Regions from separate parts of the Bradyrhizobium sp. BWA-3-5 genome, predicted to be linked through region 1. Evidence: riboswitches for the same ligand, from Rfam matches in the RefSeq annotation. Region 1 holds a riboswitch; each other region holds the start of a gene.
What was found. A riboswitch is a leader RNA that binds a small molecule or an ion and turns the genes downstream of it on or off. The one in region 1 is predicted to bind cobalamin.
Positions count from the first base shown of each region.

Region 2: another riboswitch for cobalamin. It lies ahead of RX331_RS26550 (energy-coupling factor ABC transporter permease); the one in region 1 lies ahead of RX331_RS38535 (DUF1636 domain-containing protein).
Region 3: another riboswitch for cobalamin. It lies ahead of RX331_RS30260 (DUF1636 domain-containing protein); the one in region 1 lies ahead of RX331_RS38535 (DUF1636 domain-containing protein).

Region 1 is NZ_CP136627.1:121,860-127,888, reverse strand. It holds gene cbiB (adenosylcobinamide-phosphate synthase CbiB) at 1-257, shown strand, start outside; gene cobD (threonine-phosphate decarboxylase CobD) at 269-1,234, shown strand; partial or broken gene RX331_RS38545 (cobyric acid synthase) at 1,245-2,694, opposite strand; gene cobO (cob(I)yrinic acid a,c-diamide adenosyltransferase) at 2,718-3,305, opposite strand; cobalamin riboswitch at 3,423-3,639, shown strand; gene RX331_RS38535 (DUF1636 domain-containing protein) at 3,734-4,108, shown strand; gene cobW (cobalamin biosynthesis protein CobW) at 4,105-5,139, shown strand; gene cobN (cobaltochelatase subunit CobN) at 5,139-6,029, shown strand, end outside.
Region 2 is NZ_CP136626.1:5,516,224-5,522,252, reverse strand. It holds gene cobM (precorrin-4 C(11)-methyltransferase) at 1-532, shown strand, start outside; gene RX331_RS26560 (cobyrinate a,c-diamide synthase) at 532-1,842, shown strand; partial or broken gene RX331_RS26555 (uroporphyrinogen-III C-methyltransferase) at 1,839-2,399, shown strand; cobalamin riboswitch at 2,615-2,833, shown strand; gene RX331_RS26550 (energy-coupling factor ABC transporter permease) at 2,870-3,547, shown strand; gene cobF (precorrin-6A synthase (deacetylating)) at 3,595-4,344, shown strand; gene cobT (nicotinate-nucleotide--dimethylbenzimidazole phosphoribosyltransferase) at 4,398-5,453, shown strand; gene RX331_RS26535 (histidine phosphatase family protein) at 5,448-6,020, opposite strand.
Region 3 is NZ_CP136626.1:6,308,868-6,314,896, reverse strand. It holds gene RX331_RS30290 (CbtA family protein) at 1-249, opposite strand, end outside; gene RX331_RS30285 (CbtB domain-containing protein) at 256-438, opposite strand; gene RX331_RS30280 (hypothetical protein) at 491-763, opposite strand; gene RX331_RS30275 (protein tyrosine phosphatase) at 933-1,475, shown strand; gene RX331_RS30270 (adenosylcobinamide-GDP ribazoletransferase) at 1,465-2,229, opposite strand; gene cobT (nicotinate-nucleotide--dimethylbenzimidazole phosphoribosyltransferase) at 2,231-3,286, opposite strand; cobalamin riboswitch at 3,383-3,574, shown strand; gene RX331_RS30260 (DUF1636 domain-containing protein) at 3,684-4,136, shown strand; gene cobU (bifunctional adenosylcobinamide kinase/adenosylcobinamide-phosphate guanylyltransferase) at 4,133-4,657, shown strand; gene cobW (cobalamin biosynthesis protein CobW) at 4,672-5,685, shown strand; gene cobN (cobaltochelatase subunit CobN) at 5,704-6,029, shown strand, end outside.

The DNA of each region.
Region 1 (6,029 bases):
ACTCGTTGTCTTGCATGGCGCGTGATGCCAACCGTCATCGCTCGATCAATGCCGGCTGGCCGGAAGCAGCGATGGCCGGCGGGCTGGGCGTGCGGCTCAGCGGGCCGCGCATCTATCATGGAAGCATCGCCGACGAACCCTGGCTCAACGAGGGCGCACGCGATCCGCGCGCTGCTGACATCCGGCAGGGGTTGACGCTGTACGTCCGCGCTATGGTTCTGTTGGCCGGTGCGCTTGCGATTTTGGCTTTCGCATGACAGAGAGGGCAATGCCCGAGCATGGTGGAAATCTCGATCTTGCCGTGCACCGATTCGGCGGGCGCGCGCAGGACTGGATCGACCTCTCAACCGGGATGAACCGGCAGCCCTATCCGGTGGGTGAGGTCGAGCCCAGGTCCTGGAGTGCACTGCCTTCGCGATCCGATATCGAGTCCCTGCATCGAGCAGCGCGAGAGAACTACGCCACCAAGGCACCAATCGTGGCGCTCGGTGGCGTACAAGCGGCCATCCAGTTGTTGCCGAGTCTTTCATCGCGCGGTCGGGCGCGGATTCTCGCGCCGACCTATAACGAATACGCGGCGGTTTTTTCCGCGGCAGCCTGGGACGTGGCCGAGGTTTTTGATCTCGAAGGGCTGCAGGGAGCGGATATCGCCGTGGTCGTCCATCCCAACAATCCAGACGGCCGATGCTTTGATCCAAGCGAACTGCTGGCGCTTTTGCCGCGCGTCGGTCGACTCGTCGTCGACGAAAGCTTCGCTGATGCCGTTTCGGGCTTGTCGCTGGCACCCGAGGCGGGACGGCCGGGGCTGTTACTCCTGCGATCGTTCGGAAAATTCTACGGGCTTGCGGGACTGCGCCTCGGTTTCGCGCTCGGCAGCGAGGCCGATGTCGCTGCGCTGGCCGCGATGGTCGGCCCGTGGCCGATTTCGGGTGCAGCGATTGTGATCGGACGGCGCGCCTTGCTTGATCGCGATTGGGCAAACGCGACCTCGACGCGTCTGGCACGCGATTGCCTCCGCCTGGATGCTGAAGTGCAATCACAGGGCTGGACATTGGTCGGCGGCACGCCGCTGTTCCGGCTCTATGAAACTGGCGAGGCACGCGCCGCGCAGCAGAAGCTCGCGCGCCACCAGATATGGTCGCGCATATTTGGGAAGCGGCCGGGATGGCTGCGGCTTGGCTTGCCGGGTGACGAGACGGAATGGGCGCGGTTTTCCGCCACAATCTCGCCTTGATCGCCCCTCCTCAGCGGGCAAGCGTAAGCAGGCCTTCGACATCGAGATAGGTATCGATGTAATCGGCAAGCGTATCGAGCGCGCTCTCCACCCTGGCGCGGTATTGCTGGTCCGCGGCCGGAATGTCTAGTTGTGCGAGAAATGTCTTGCGGAAACTGTCGGAAGCGAACAGGCCGTGCAGATAGCTGCCATACACGCGGCCGTCGCTGGATACCGCGCCTTCCGGCGCTCCGCCAAGCAAAGCAAATGGCCGTGCACGATCCGGCCCGTCGGTATGTCCGATGTGAATCTCGTAAGCCTCGATCTGCCGGTTCGTCGCAGCGTGGACCGCCGTGACGCGGCTCAGAGTCTTTTGTGGCGTCATCACCGTCGTTACGTCGATGAGTCCGAGACCGGGAGTTTCGCCCGCCGGTCCCTCAATTCCCTCCGGATCCGCCACACTGCGTCCGAGCATCTGGTAACCGCCGCAGACGCCAAGAACATGACCGCCGCGACGATGATGCGCAAGAAGATCGATGTCCCAACCTTGGGCGCGCAGGAAGGCGAGCTCGCCGCGGGTCGACTTCGAGCCCAGCAGGATCACGAGCTTTGCATCGCCAGGGATTGCTTCTCCAGGCCGGACCATCACAAGGTCGACATCAGGTTCGAGCTTCAGTGGATCGAGGTCGTCAAAATTCGCGATCCGCGACAGCGCGAAAAGACAATCTTGCACTTGCCTGCCTTGCGTGCGCCGGTAAGCCCAAGCGCGTCTTCGGCCGGAAGTTCACGAGCGCAGGCGAAGTAGGGAAGGACCCCAAAGCCCCGCCACGATGTGCGCGCTTCGATCAGCCGGTAGCCGTCATCGAACAGTGATGGATCGCCGCGGAACTTGTTGATGACGAAGCCGCGAATCATGGCCGCATCGTCGGGATCGAGCATGGCCTTGATTCCGACGAGCTGCGCAATGACACCGCCGCGATCAATATCGCCGACCAGCACGACGGGAATGTCGGCCTTGCGGGCAAAGCCCATATTGGCGATATCGGCGCTCCTCAGATTGACCTCGGCGGGGCTGCCGGCGCCCTCGACGAGAACAAGATCGGCGCGATCCTTGATACGGGCGAAACTCTCGAGAACCGGCGCCATCAGCGATGGCTTCATCGCAGCGTATGCACGCGCGCGCGCAGCGTCGCCACGCGGCGTCCGTGCACGATGATCTGGGCGCCGACATCAGTTTCCGGCTTCAGCAAGACCGGATTCATATCGGTATGCGGCTCGACACCTGCGGCCTGCGCCTGCAATGCCTGCGCGCGTCCGATCTCGCCGCCGTCGACCGTCACGGCGGCATTGTTCGACATGTTCTGCGGCTTGAACGGCAGCACCCGATTGCCGCGCCGGGTGGCAGCGCGGGCAAGGCCGGCCACGATGAGCGACTTGCCCACGTCCGAACCCGCTCCCTGGATCATCAATGCGCGCGCCATCGAATCGAATCCCGATTGCTTGGTCAGAACTCAACGCCGGGCTGGGCCTTGATGCCGGATCGGAAGGGATGCTTCACGAGCGTCATCTCCGTGACAAGGTCGGCGGCGTCGATCAATTCCTGCTTGGCATTGCGTCCGGTGAGGACGACATGCATCATTGGCGGCTTTGAATTCTTCAGGAACTCAACGACCTCTCCGATCTCCAGATAGTCGTAGCGAAGCGCAATATTGATCTCGTCGAGAACCATCATGCGCAAGGCTTCATCAGCGATCAGCTGCTTGGCCTTTTCCCATGCGGTGCGGGCAGCGGCGATGTCGCGGACGCGGTCCTGCGTTTCCCAGGTAAAGCCTTCCTCCATCGCATGGAATTGGCACAGTTCGCCAAAATGTCCGGTGAGCAGGCGGCGCTCGCCAGTGTCCCATGCACCCTTGATGAACTGCACGACGGCGCAGGAAAAGCCATGCGCGAGGCACCGCATGATCATGCCGAAGGCCAAGGAAGATTTTCCCTTGCCTGCCCCGGTGTGGACAATGATGAGCCCCCTCTCTCCACTCTTGGTGGACATCATCCGGTCGCGCGCGGCCTTCTTCTTTGCCATTTTCTTTGCCATTTTTGCCGAATGGCGGGCATCCAATGCGAATTCGGAGATCGCGGTTTCTTCCTCAGCAGCATCAGATCCGGAAGTCATCTGCACGTCCCTTTGGCTTGACAAGTTGCACGCTTGGGCAAATGGTGCGGTGGCGTTGGTTCCTGTCCTACGACAGGCGAAGAGGGAATGCGATAGGGCTCTAGCCTCAAAGCTCGAGCCTGAAGCGCAGCCGCCCCCGCGACCGTGACCGGAGAGATCTCCAAGAGCCACTGACCTTTAAGGGTTGGGAAGGTGGAGATCGAGGGAAGAACCTGCTCCGCAAGCCGGGAGACCTGCCAGCGCACCGATTGACCACCGGCGGACGGGGTGTTCCGCGACGGGGAGCGAACCCGTGTGTCATTGGTTCGCGTACCTCATCGCCTCCGCCAAATTTTTGTTGAGAAGGGGCGATGACCGTCACGCTTCACGTCTGCATCACCTGTCGTGCCGACCAGGCAGTAAGGGATGGCGAAACCACACCGGGCGCGCGTCTGCACAGCGCTCTCCTCGAGGCTGGCGTGCCGGAGGGCGTCAGCGTCGTTCCGGTCGAATGCCTGTCGGCCTGCAGCCAAGGCTGCTCGATTGCGCTCTCGGGGCTTGGGCGCTGGTCCTATGTGTACGGTCGCTTGTCCGATGCAAACGCACCGGATGTAGTCGCCGGGGCTGCGGCCTACGCGGCCGCGCCAGATGGCATTGTGCCATGGCGCAGCCGGCCGGCGATCTTCCGCAAGCAGTCGCTTGCCCGTATTCCACCGATCGCCGTCCTGCCAGAGGCCGCAGAATGAATACCCTCACCAAGGTTCCGGTGACCGTCGTCACTGGTTTTCTCGGATCGGGCAAGACGACGCTGATCCAGCACTTGATCACCAATGCGAACGGCAAGAAGCTTGCGGTGCTTGTCAACGAGTTTGGTAGCGAGGGCGTCGACGGCGAGATCCTGAAATCCTGCGCCGACGCCAGCTGTCCTGCCGAGAATATCGTCGAGCTCGCCAATGGCTGCATCTGCTGCACGGTCGCCGATGACTTCATCCCCGCCATGGAGCAACTACTCTCGCGCCCCGTGAGGCCTGATCATATCGTGATCGAGACATCCGGCCTGGCTTTGCCAAAGCCGCTGCTCAAGGCCTTCGACTGGCCAGAGATCCGCTCACGAATCACGGTCGACGGCGTGATTGCGCTTGCGGATGCCGAGGCCGTGGCCGCCGGCCGCTTTGCGCCCGACCCTGCCGCAGTGGAAGCGCAGCGTTCGGCCGATCAGAACCTCGATCACGAGACGCCGCTGTCGGAAGTGTTCGAGGATCAGATCGCGTGCGCGGATATCGTGCTGCTCACCAAGGCGGACCTTGCCGGCGCGGCAGGACTTGAAGCGGCCAAGGCGGCGATCACCGCCGAAATGCCGCGTCGCGTGCCAATGCTGCCTGTCGTCAATGGTGCAGTCGATGCGCGTGTGATCCTTGGTCTCGAAGCGGCTGCTGAAGACGATCTCGCTTCGCGACCTTCTCATCGCGACGGCGAAGAAGAGCACGAACACAACGATTTTGCTTCGATAGTCGTCGAGCTCCCGGAAGTGGCTGACGTGGATGCGCTGGTCGAATCGATCAAGCGGCTTGCGCGTGAGCAGAACGTATTGCGCGCGAAGGGATATATCGCGGTCGCGGGCAAGCCGATGCGATTGCTGCTGCAATCGGTCGGCGAGCGGGTGGGGCATCAGTTCGATAGGCCATGGGGCACGCGGCCAAGGCGCTCGAAGCTGGTGGTGATCGGTGAACACGACGATATCGATGAGGCGGCCATCAGGACTGGACTCGAGATCTGATGCACGTCATCTTTCGCGAGAGCCGCGGTCTTGAGGAGACTGCGATCCCTAAGGATCTCGGTCAAGATCCGGCAGACCTTGTCGTGCTCTCGTTCTCGGACAGCGATCTTGCCGCGTTCGCCTCTGGCTGGCGTCGCGGCCGTGCCGGACTGCCATCGCTGAGGCTCGCGAATCTTGCGGAGCTGCGTCATCCCCTGTCGGTCGACACCTATATCGAGCGGACGCTGTCGCATGCGCGCGGCATTTTGGTGCGCCTGATCGGCGGCGAATCCTACTGGTCATATGGGCTGGCTGCCCTGCATCAACTTGCGAAGGACCGCGATATCGCGCTTGCGGTGCTCCCCGCGGACGGTCGCGACGATCCGCGCCTGGATGCGCTCTCGACATTACCCGTGTCGGCGCTCGGACGGCTGAAGGCGTTGTGCGACAAGGGCGGAACGGTTGCGGCGCAGGCTGCAATCGCACAACTCGCACTAGCTTCGGGTCTCTATGCGGGACCTGTCGTCGGCGAAGTCGAAATTCCCGAGATCGGTTTCTACGATCCGCGTCGTGGTGCAGTCGCGGCGCTGCCAAATCCCGATCGAGGGCCGCATGCGCTCGTCACCTTCTATCGCTCCTATCTCACCTCAGCCGATACCGCCCCGGTCGACGCGCTGATCACAGCCCTGCGGAAGAAGGGTTTTGATGGCTATGGCGTGTTCGTCGCCTCGCTAAAGGTGGCCGGTGTGACGGATTGGCTTAAGCGGCAGTTCGAGGAATGCACGCCTGCGGTGATCGTCAATGCAACCGCTTTCTCTGCTGTCACCGGCGAAGGGACGACGCCTTTCGATGCTGCATCCTGTCCGGTGTTCCAGGTCGCGTTGTCGACGGCCCGGCGCGAGGAGTGGGCG
Region 2 (6,029 bases), on a different replicon from region 1:
CTCGATCTGGTCGGCGATGGGCGAGCAATTGCGCCGGCTGAGTGCGCTGCAAATTCCCTATTCAATCACGCCAGGCGTGCCGGCCTTTTCCGCCGCCGCGGCAGTGCTCGCGGCCGAGCTCACGCTGCCGGGTCGCACGCAATCCGTCGTGCTGACCCGAATGCCGGGCAGGGCGAGCGCGATGCCGGAGGGCGAAAAACTCGCCGCGTTCGCTGCCACCGGTGCGGTGCTGGCAATCCATCTCTCGATCCATCTGCTTTCCAAGGTGATTGATGAGCTGACCACGTACTATGGAGCAGACTGCCCGGTCGCGATCGTGTGGCGCGCGAGCTGGCCGGATCAGCGCATCATTCGCGCCACGCTCGGTACGCTGGATTCTGCCGCAAGCACCGAGCTCGAGCGCACGGCCGTCATTCTGGTCGGCCGCACACTGGGTTCGGAAGATTTCGGAGAAAGCCGCTTGTATGCTGCCGACTATGACCGCCGCTATCGGCCGCTCGGGCCGACGCCGCGCTTTCCGGAAGGCTCGTGATGGCGGCGAGCCTCGTCATCTCGGCGCCTGCATCCGGTGTCGGCAAGACGACGCTGACGCTGGCATTGGCACGCGCCTATCGCGATCGCGGGCTGAAGGTGCAGTGCTTCAAGAGCGGGCCCGATTATATCGACCCGGCCTTTCATGCGGCCGCCACGGGACGCACTTCGGTGAATATTGATAGCTGGGCCATGCGTCGTGAGGCGATCGAATCGGTCGCATCGCACGGACGCGATGCGGACCTCATTCTGGCTGAAGGTTCGATGGGCCTGTTCGACGGCGTTGCCGCGCCAGGCGTTTCGGGGACCGGCGCGACCGCCGATATCGCCGAGATGATGGGTTGGCCGGTCCTGCTCGTGATCGATCCTTCCGGACAGGCGCAAACTGCCGCGGCGGTGGCTGCGGGACTGCGCGATTTCCGCGCGGGCGTGCGTCTTGCCGGCGTCGTTCTCAACCGCGTCGCCAGCGCGCGGCACGAAGACCTGGTGCGGCGCGCCCTGGCAGGGGCAGGCATTTCGGTGTTCGGGGCGTTGCCCCGCCACGCCGCGATCACTATGCCGAAGCGGCACCTGGGCCTCGTGCAAGCCGAGGAGCAGGCTGAGGTTAACGAGCTTATTGCAGAGGCCGCACGCATCGCCGCCGAGCACGTCGATCTCGATGCGGTGCTGCAATCGGCATGCACCTGGATGGCGTCACGCGACACACACGGCCTAAGCGTCACGCCACCCGGACAACGCATCGCGCTCGCACGCGACGCTGCATTCTCGTTCGTCTATACGCACATGCTGGAGGCTTGGCGCGCAGCCGGAGCCGAGATCGTGACTTTCTCGCCGCTCGCCGATGAAGGCCCTGATGATAGTGCCGACGTCTGCTGGCTGCCGGGCGGCTATCCGGAATTGCACGCTGGCCAACTCGCGACAAATCGCCGATTTCGCCGCACGCTAACATCCTTTGCGGAGACACGGCCGGTGCATGGCGAATGCGGCGGCTATATGGTGCTGGGCTCCGCCTTGACCGACGCCAATGACGTACATCATGAGATGACGGGATTGCTCGGCCTGGAAACGAGTTTTGCCCAACGTAGCATGCATCTGGGCTACCGGCTTGCGGAGCTTGCGGTGCCAATGCCCGGGCATAAGGCCGGCGCGCGTCTGCGCGGCCACGAATTCCATTACTCCACCATTGTCTCTCAGCCCGATACGCGCCTGGCTATCGTGCGTGACGCGACCGGCGCGGTCGTTGCGGAGACCGGCTCGCGGCGCGGATACGCCAGTGGAACGTTCTTCCACCTCATTGCGGAGGACCGGTGAGCGGCTTTGCTTCCTTTGTCTCGGCTGGTCCAGGCGATCCTGAGCTCCTGACGCTCAAGACGGCCGCGCGTCTGCGCGCCGCCTATGTCGTGCTCTATGACGACCTTTCCTCGGGCGCGATCCTCGATCACGCCCGCCCCGGGGCCAATCTGGTGGCGGTCGGCAAGCGTGCAGGCCGGCCCTCGGTCAAACAGGAGCATGTCAACCGGCTGCTCATCGACTACGCCGCCGCAGGTGGGGGCGTCGTTCGCTTGAGATCGGAAGACGCCGGCATCTTCCGCCGGCTTGAACAGGAGATCGAAGCGCTGCGCGCGGCGGGCATCAGCTACGAGATCATTCCGCGCGTTACCTCGGCCTGCGTTGCGGCAGCGCGGTCCAACATTCCACTGACCCGCCGGCATACCTCGCGCCGCCTCCAGCTCGTGACCGGCGCTGATATCACTGGGCAATTGCCCGAAAATCTCAATTGGGCGGCGCTCGCCCATAAGGAATCGACGACTTTGGTCTATATGGGCAAGCGGACATTTCCGGCGCTCGTGGCAAGACTGATCGAGCACGGCATGGCTCCCGATACGTCGTCGCTGTTTGCCGAGTCTATCGGCGGCGCCGAACAGGCGGCTTGTCCGTACGACGATTGCGAAGCTCGCAGACCCAGCTCGCGCAAACCGACGCCGCAACGACGGTCATTCGTTTCGGCGCGCTGGCGGGCGAGGCTACGTGATGATGCCGTCGCCCGATCTCGCGAGCCCCTTGACGCGTCCTCTTCGGAAGGAGCACACAGTGCAGCCAAGGTGCTCGAAGCGGCGCAAAGCGCCGGAGCATAATCGGGAACGGGGAAGGGCGGACCCAATTGCGGTACCCGAAGCCCCGGCCGCCCCCGCGACTGTAAGCGGTGAGGGGCTCCGATCCGCCGCTGGGCCGTCAGCTCGGGAAGGCCGGAGACCCGTTTCGACCGCGAGCCAGGAGATCGGCCCTGCAGCTTTCAACACCAAAGCCGTCGGGTGGGACGGCAGAAGGGACGTAGATCATGCATATCGAACCAGGTATCGTTACGGGCGCCAAGCTCGTGCTGAGTTACGCGACAGGTGCCGCCGCCGCGGGCTGCGCATTGAAGCTTGCGGCAGAGACCGTGCGCGAGCAGGGAATCGTTTCCTTGGCGGTGCGCACCGTCGCAACAACAGTCCTGGTCTTCTCGTTCTTCGAACTCCTGCCGCATTTCCGGGTCGGCGTCTCGGAGGTGCATTTCATTCTCGGCTCGACACTGTTCCTCTTGTTCGGCGCAGCGCCAGCCGCGTTCGGGTTGGCGCTTGGTCTTCTGCTTCAGGGGCTGCTCTTCGTACCTGCCGACCTGCCGCAATACGGCATGAACGTGACCACGCTGCTGGTGCCGCTGTTTGCGATCCAGGTGCTGGCCGGGCGGATCATTCCCCGCAACACCGCCTTTGTTGACCTGCAATATCGCCAGGCGCTTGCGCTTTCGACCGCCTATCAATCCGGCATCGTGTTGTGGGTCGCTTTCTGGGCGCTGTATGGTGCGGGCTTTGCGGCCGAGAACCTCACTTCCATTGCGTCTTTCGCCGCTTCTTACGCGATCGTCGTGGTCATCGAGCCGCTAGCTGATCTAGCCGTGCTGGCATTGGCGAAATCGATGCGTGGCGTGACGGCGAACGGCCTCGTCACCTACCGCCTGCACAACGCCGCATAAGATTAAGTGAGGGCGGTCGCAGGCAGCGGCCGCCCTTCGCATAAGCTATGCTGACGCTCTCCCTGATAGGCATCGGTTGCGGCGATCCCGAGCAGCTTACGCTTGCTGCCGTGCGCGCGATCAACGCCGCCGATCTCGTTCTCATCCCGCGCAAGGGGGACGTGAAATCCGATCTCGCCGAATTGCGGCGGACGATCTGCGCGCAGGTGCTTGACAACGACCGGACGCGGATCGCCGAGTTCGTCATACCGGTGCGTGACGCCGGCCAAGAGGATTACCGCAAGGGCGTGGATGAATGGCACGATGCCTTGGCCTCGACCTGGTCGCACGAAATTGCGCAGCATCTCGGGAGTGAGGGGCGCGTTGCCCTGCTGATCTGGGGAGATCCTTCGCTATACGATTCGAGCCTGCGGATCGCGCGAAGGCTTGATCCGTTGCCAGCCATCGAGGTCGTCCCCGGTATCACGTCAATCCAGGCGCTTTGCGCGGCACATTCGCTGCCGTTGAACGAAATAGGCGAGCCTTTCCTGGTGACAACGGGACGACGGCTGCGCGAAGGCGGTTGGCCGCACGGCACGAACACCGTGGTCGTGATGCTCGATGGCGGTGCGGCGTTTCAGTCGCTCGATCCGGCAGGGCTGCACATCTGGTGGGGCGCCTATCTCGGCATGGGTGAGGAGATCACGATGTCGGGTGCGCTGGCCGAAGTGGGTCCAAGCATCGTCGCCGCTCGACAGCAAGCGCGCGAAAGGCAGGGCTGGATCATGGACAGCTACATTCTCAAGCGCGGATCGTAGCGCTCCCCGCGCGCGGGCTCGCTCGTAACGACAACATGCAACGGCAGGACATCATGCTACCGGAGTGGGTCTATCAGGAGTGCCCCGACGTTTCAGTCATCCATCGCGATGCAGCGCTGGCCCGTCAGGCTGAACTTACCAAACCAGACGGCGCACTCGGCCGGCTCGAGCATCTCGCGATCGAACTCGCCGGTCTGCAACAAACGGAGCAGCCGCGGGCCCAAAGCGCGCCGATCATCGTCTTCGCTGGCGATCATGGGATCGTCGCCCAAGGCGTATCGGCCTATCCGCAGGAAGTCACGATCGCGATGATGTCCAACTTCGCCTCGGGCGGCGCCGCAATTTCGATTCTGGCGCGCGAGCTGGGCTTGAGTCTTGAGATCGTCGATGCGGGCACGCTCGCGGAAGTTCCGATCGAGGGTGTCGTGACTGACAAGCCGCGGCGGAGTAGCCGCGACTTTAGCCAGGAAGCGGCACTTGAGCCTGCGGAGTTGGCCTTAGCCCTTGACTGCGGCAAGCGCGCGGTTCTGCGGGCTGCCACGAAAGAACCCGATCTTCTGATCCTTGGCGACATGGGTATCGGCAATACCACGACTTCGGCGGCAATCGCCGCCGCCCTGCTCGGCGTGAGCGCCGAGCAGGTGGCCGGCAGCGGAACGGGCCTAGATGCAGCAAAGCGCGCACGTAAGGCGCACCTGATAGACGGCGCGTTGGCTCGTCATGGGCTCACAATAGCAGGTACTGCTCCCGACCGGATCCTGTGCGCCGTCGGCGGTCTGGAAATTGCGGCGATCACTGGCGCGATCATCGCCGCCGCACAGCGTCGCGTTCCGCTTCTGATCGACGGCTTCATCGTTTCCGTCGAGGCATTGGCAGCGGTGCGTCTCAATCCTTCCTGTCGGCGATTTCTTTTATTCTCCCATCAATCGGCAGAGCAGGGGCACTGCCTGGTTCTTCAGGCCTTGAGCGCCAAGCCACTATTCAATCTGGATCTTCGGCTCGGCGAGGGAACGGGCGCCGCGCTAGCATTGCCGATTCTGCGGCTTGCATGCGCCCTGCATAACGGCATGGCGACCTTCGCGCAAGCCAAGGTTCCGAATCGATCATAGAGTGACGTTCTGATTTACCGACACAACCCGCCAATCGTTCCGCAGCCGATCAATTCGCGTTATGGACAGTGGATGAATAACGAAGCGCAAGGCTGCTCGCGGTTCGACATCGAGGGCGACGCAGAGCGCAGCGCGAATAGTGCCAGAGTGAACCACGAGCGTTGCAAGACCGGGAGCTATCTTGTGAAGCCCGAGCCGAACCCTGGCAATTTGATCTTCGAAGCTTTCGCCGCCGGGTGGCCTTGAGCGAGCGGCATCCTTCCAGAACTGCGCATAGCTTTCTCCTCCGAAAGCGAGATCGTCGTGACGTCGGCCGGTCCAATCTCCTAAATTCTGCTCCATGAACTCACGCACCGGGATTGGATCAAGGCGGAGGGCACGCGCTGTATCGAGAGTTCGTTGAGACGGACTTGCATAACTGACGGCGTTCTGCGGCAAGGACCTCCGCACGGCGTCCAAATGCGTCCGATCACCAAGGTCGGCCGGAGCATCGGCAGGGTGAATTGTACCTCCAGGGCAGTCGACAACCGCATGCCGGACCAGCCAAAGGAAGGTCTCTCCTTCCATGCAATATCT
Region 3 (6,029 bases), on a different replicon from region 1:
GCCGACGGTGAAGGCGTTGCGCTGGAAGCCTTCCTCAGGCTCCCACGCGCTCTCGGGATGATGGGCCTTGTCTTGATCGTTGGCGGGCGAGGCGTGGTCTTGGGTCGCCGGCGCTGCGGCCCTGCGTTCATAGACCTCGCTCTGCTGGATCAGCGGCACGGTGCCAACGAACTGCGCAATCGAAATAACCACGCCCACGATCAAGCCGGCCAGCGCAGCTGAAAATACGATCGACCTGAAAACCGGCATTCGTCGTCAGTGACAGGGAAACGCGTTGGCGTGGCGGACATCGTGCGCGGCATTATGAACCGCACTGATATGCGAGAAGCCGACCACGCCGACGATGAAGAGCCCCAAGGCCATCGCCAGCACAGCCTGAGCAATGGTGTTTGAATTGACGGTGCTGAAGGGGGCGTTGGCGGTCTGGGATTGTTGCATGGCTGTCCTCGAAGATGCTCATCTTTAGCCCAGAAAGAATGCGAGCGCGACCTCAATTTTTTAGCTCCCGGGAGACATCCCGGCTCGTCAGGTGGAAGTTCGCTGTCGTCGCCACCTGTCTCCGCAGCAATTTTGCACGGGCCGCCGCCTGAAACGCCTCCTGATGAGCGTTGAAGAATTCGATGCATTGTCGTGGTGACGGCATTGCCCGCAACAAGGTGCGGAACGCCCGGCGGTGCACCATGCAGCGGCCATTGTGCTCCTCCGGCTGAAATGCCAGCGCATCGATGTCATTCCGCCAGATGGGTGGTTTGCTTGATGGCATCAATCGATCTTCAGTGGTCGCGCGGCAACTTAGGGGGCTTGCTGTCTCGCAGGAAGGCGGCAATCGATTGACTCCTTACACCATCCGATGCCACGTTTGTGACTGGCGATACCGGCAACGGGTTTCGCTCACTCCAGTTTGCGATGTGGTTCTCGCCGGGGACAACGCCATGATCGCGGAAACTTCCGAGGGCCCGCCATGCCTTTACGTCTGCCCGCTCAGCGGGCTCTCCGGCGTTGCGGCGGGGCTTAACCGGTTCGATCTGTTGACCCTGCTGTCGCCGGATCATGGAGGCGAGGACCATCGAGCGCTTGCGTGCGAGCGACACCGGGAATTGTCGTTTCATGACATCACGGAGGCCGTGCCGGGCTTCGTCGCGCCGGACAGTGCCACGATGAAGGCGATCCTGGATTTCGGGCGTGAGGCGGGCGACCGCGCCCTGCTGATCCATTGTTGGGCCGGCATCAGCCGCTCAAGCGCTGCGGCCTATGTGATCGCCTGCGACCGCAATCCGGGCTTCGAGCGCGACATCGCGGAGGAATTGCGACGCCGTGCGCCATCGGTGACGCCGAACCGGCTGATGGTGTCGCTGGCCGATGATTTGCTCGGACGAGGCGGCCGGATGGCGGAAGCGATCGATCGGATCGGCCGCGGTGCCGACGCTTTCGAAGGCAAACCATATCAGCTCCCGTTGTCGTGGCCTATCGGATGATGGCGGCGACGCCGAGCAGGAACCCGATCTCGAATACCTGTTCAATGGCGCCGAGAACGTCGCCGGTGTATCCGCCGATCAGCCGTCGCGACCATATCGCGAGGGCAGCGGCCAGCGTGGCGCCGAGCAGCGCTCCGGAAAGCACCGAAAAGGCGGAAATGAACGCCAGCGGCAGCGCGGCAATAACGACGGTGATCAGGGCAAACCGTATTTCCTCAGCACGAACGGGCACCTCGGCATAGTTGACTTTCATTGCCGTGGTATCGCCCGTGTAGCTCATGGCGTTGATGACAAACCCCGGCGTGGCGCGTGCTGCGGCGTGGCTCGCGACCAGTGCGAAGGCGCCGGCCCATAAGGGCAACTGCGTCAGCGCCGCTATGCGCAAGGCGACGCCAAAACCCAGGGCTAGCGCGCCGTAGGTTCCGATTCGGCTGTCCTTCATGATCTCCAGCCGTCGTTCGACGGTCCAGCCGCCGCCGAAGGCATCGATGGTATCGGCGAGGCCGTCCTCGTGCAGCGCGGAGGTGATGACGGCGGCGGCGATGATCGCCAGCATCGCGGCAACAAATGGCCCCCAGATTTGGCCGGCAAGCAGCAGAACGATCGCCGAGCCGGCGCCGATGCCGCTTCCGACCAGCGGAAAATATTTTAGGGATCGGGCCAGCCAGTCCGGCTGGGGCGCGGCTTTTGTCGGCGGCGTGGGCAGGATGGTGAGAAACCGCACCGCATCGAAGAAGCGCTCGGTCTCGTTCATGTCAGATATTCCCGGCCAGAACGTCGCTGAGGTCGGCGACGTCGGTCACGAGCCGCGCGGCCGCGCGCACCAGCGGCACGGCGAGGAGGGCACCTGTGCCTTCACCGAGCCGCAGCCCAAGATCGAGCAGCGGCTTTGCGCCGAACGCGGCGAGCACGATGTCGTGGCCCTTTTCGGCGGAGCGATGCGCGAGCACGCAATAATCGCGCGCAGCGGGACAGAGCCGAATGGCCACCAGCGCGGCCGCACTGGAGATGAAGCCATCGATGACGACCGGCCGCCGCTTTGAGGCCGCGCCCAGCACCGCGCCGGCCATCATCGCAATTTCGAGCCCGCCGAACTCGCTGAGGACGTCCAGTGGAGAGCTGGCATCGCTGCGCGCCGCGGCTTTGGCGATGGCGGCCCGCTTGCGTGCCATGCCCGGATCATCCTGCCCGGCGCCGGTCCCAATACATTCATCAAGCGGCGCCGGTGCCAGGCGATGCACCAGCAGGGCGGAGGAGGCGGTGTTGCCGATGCCCATTTCGCCGAGCGCGATGATATCGGCGCCCGCGGCGATCTCGGCCATCGCGAGCGCGCAGCCCTTGGCCAGCGCATCTTCGGCCTGTCGCATCGTCATTGCCGGTTCGCGTGCGGCGTTGGCGGTACCCATCCGGATCTTGGCGTCGATCAAATTGGGATGCGCGGGCAGTTCGGCGGCCACCCCGGCGTCCACGACGCGAATCCCAACATCGCCCGCGGTGGCAAAGGCATTGGCGCTGGCGCGGCCCGCCAGATAGGTCCTCACCATCGCGACTGTCACCGCCGACGGATATTGCGACACGCCTTCCTCGGTGAGACCGTGGTCGCCGGCGAAGACCAGCAGCACGGCCTTGTCGGCTTTGGGAGCCGCTGGATGCGCGATCATGCCAAGCCGCACAGCGAGGTCCTCGATGCGCCCGAGCGACCCCAAAGGCTTGGCCTTCCCGTCGATTCGCGCGCGCATCGTTGCCTCCAACTCCTGATTGAGCGGGGGAACGAAAGGCGGCTGCCAAAGCGGTCGGGATTCGGTCGTCATGGGGTTCCTTTCCGGGCCTACCTGACCCAACAGCCCATGTCAGGTCAATCCGATCTGACCCAAGGGCCGCACCGGTTGACCCCGGCTACCGCGGCGGCTAGCGTCATCCGCGATGGTCCTCCCGCGAGGGAGGTGAAAAGGGAAGCCGGTGCGAGTTCTCTCAATGCCGGCGCTGCCCCCGCAACTGTAAGCGACGAGCCCCGAGCCGATGCCACTGGGATTCCCGGGAAGGCGGCTGACGGCAACGACCCGCGAGCCAGGAGACCTGCCATCACGAACTGTGCTTTGGAGGCGTCGTCGGGGCGGGGTGCACCGGACGGGAGCGAGCCTGACGGCGATGAGCCGTCGGCGCGACCCAACAAAGCTCGTGGCCCGACGGCCGTGATGTGAGCCTGTGATGGATCGCGAAAAGGCTGAGCAAAATCCCGCTGATTTGGCGTTGGTCGAAGCTGCGCGTGCGAACGCACCGAGCGGCCCTACCTTCGTGAGCGTGTGCATCACCTGCAGGAACGCCGATGGCGGCGCCGTGGTCGGCCCCGATATGTTTGAAGCGGTCAAGGCCGCGATCGGTTCGTCCGATCACGTTCAGGTGCGGCCGGTGCAATGCCTTAGCGTCTGCAAGCGGCCCGCAACCGTCGCGGTGTCAAGTGCTGATGGTTACACGTTCTTGTTCGGCGATCTGCAGACCGAGAGCGGCACTGCGGCCCTCGTATCGTTTGTCGAGTCCTACCGTAACTCCGACTACGGCCTGGTGCCGTGGCGCGAGCGGGCGGAAGTTCTGCGCAAGGGCATGGTGGCGCGCGTGCCGCCGATGCGCTGGTCGCCGGACGACGGCAGCGCACCGAAATGACTGTTCTTGCCACCACGCTGGTGCTGGGCGGCGCGCGCTCTGGCAAATCCGCGTTCGCCGAGCGATTGGTCGCGGACAGCGGACTTGCGCGGATCTACCTCGCCACCGCGACTGCGGGCGACGACGAGATGCGCTCGCGCATCGCCCATCATCGTCAGCGGCGGGGCGACGGTTGGATCACCGTCGAGGAGCCGCTGGCGCTGGTCGATGCGCTGACCCGGGAGGCCATCCATGGCCGTGCCGTGCTGGTGGACTGCCTGACCTTGTGGCTGTCAAACCTGATGCTTGCGGGGCGCGACCCCGAAGTGGAAGCGCGCCGGTTCACGCGATTTCTCGGCGTGGCCCAATATCCCGTCGTCCTGGTGTCAAACGAGGTCGGCCTTGGTCTCGTGCCCGAGACGCCGCTCGGCCGCAGCTTTCGCGATGCCCAGGGCCGCCTCAACCAGATCGTCGCCGCCACCGTCCCCAATGTTGTTTTCATCGCCGCCGGGCTTCCGCTCTGGCTGAAGCGCTCGACTTAAAGGAGAATATTGAAATGTCCCGTGTCCCCGTCACCGTGCTCACCGGATTTCTCGGCGCCGGCAAGACCACGCTGCTGCGTTCGCTGCTGACGCAGGCCGATGGCCGCCGGATCGCCGTGATCGTCAATGAGTTCGGCGATGCCGGATTTGACGGGGGACTGGTCGAGGAGTGCGCCGCAAGGGCCTGCGCGCCCGGCGATATCGTCGAACTCACCAACGGCTGCATCTGTTGCGCGGTCGCCGATGATTTCATTCCGACCATGGACAAACTGCTGACGCGCGACCGGCCGCTGGATGCCATCGTCATCGAGACGTCGGGCCTGGCGTTGCCGCAACCGCTGTTGAAGGCATTCGACTGGCCCGCGGTGCGCACCCGCGCCACGGTCGACGGCGTGGTCACGGTGGTTGATGCATTGGCGCTGTCGGAAGGCCGCGTCACCATCGACGAGGATGCCGTTGCCGCGCAACGGGCCGCCGACGATTCCCTCGATCACGACGATCCGATCGAGGAGGTATTCGAAGATCAGCTTGCCTGCGCCGATCTGGTGGTGCTTTCCAAGAGCGATCTGGTTTCACCGGCGGCGCTGGCTGGGATCGAGGCGCGTCTCAAAGCCGTGCTGCGGCCCGGCGTCAACATGGTGCGTTCCAAGGGCGATATGGCGGCGCCGGTTTTGATCGGCCTGAACGCCGCCGCGGAAGACGACATGGCAGCGCGCGCCGGCCACCACGGCGAGGAGGAGCAGCACGATCACGACGATTTCGACAGCATCGTCGTGATGCCGCCCGCGGCCGCTAGCGTCGATGCCATGCGCGCGCGCGTCACTAGTGCCCTGAATCTCACTGGCGTGTTGCGCGTCAAGGGGCACGCCCGCATCGCCGACAAGTCGGCTCCGATCGTGGTGCAGGGCGTCGGCGGGCGGGTTGACCTCGCATTCGCGCGGCCCGACGCGATGCAGGCACAGCATCTCGTAGTGATCGGCCTGAAGGGTTTTGACGGCGATGCGGTTCGCCGGGCGCTGCAGGGGTAGCAGGGGACCTCCACGCGGATGCACCTGAAGCTCGACAGTAGCGGTAGTATCGATGATGGCGACGTCGCCCGCGATCTCGGGCAGGAGCCCGCCGATATCGTCGTGCTGTCAGCGGCCGATAGCGACCTCGCCGCCTTCGGTGCGGCCCATGCGGCGCTGGACGGCGATTTTCCGAGCCTGCGACTCACCAATCTGCTCGCGCTCGGGCACCCGGCTTCCGTTGACCTATATGTCGAGCGCACGTTGTGCCGGGCCAGGATCGTGGTGCTCCGGATGCTCGGCGGCGAAAGCTATTGGCCGCACGGCGTCGAAAGCCTGCGGGCCGACGCACTGCGCCGTGGGGC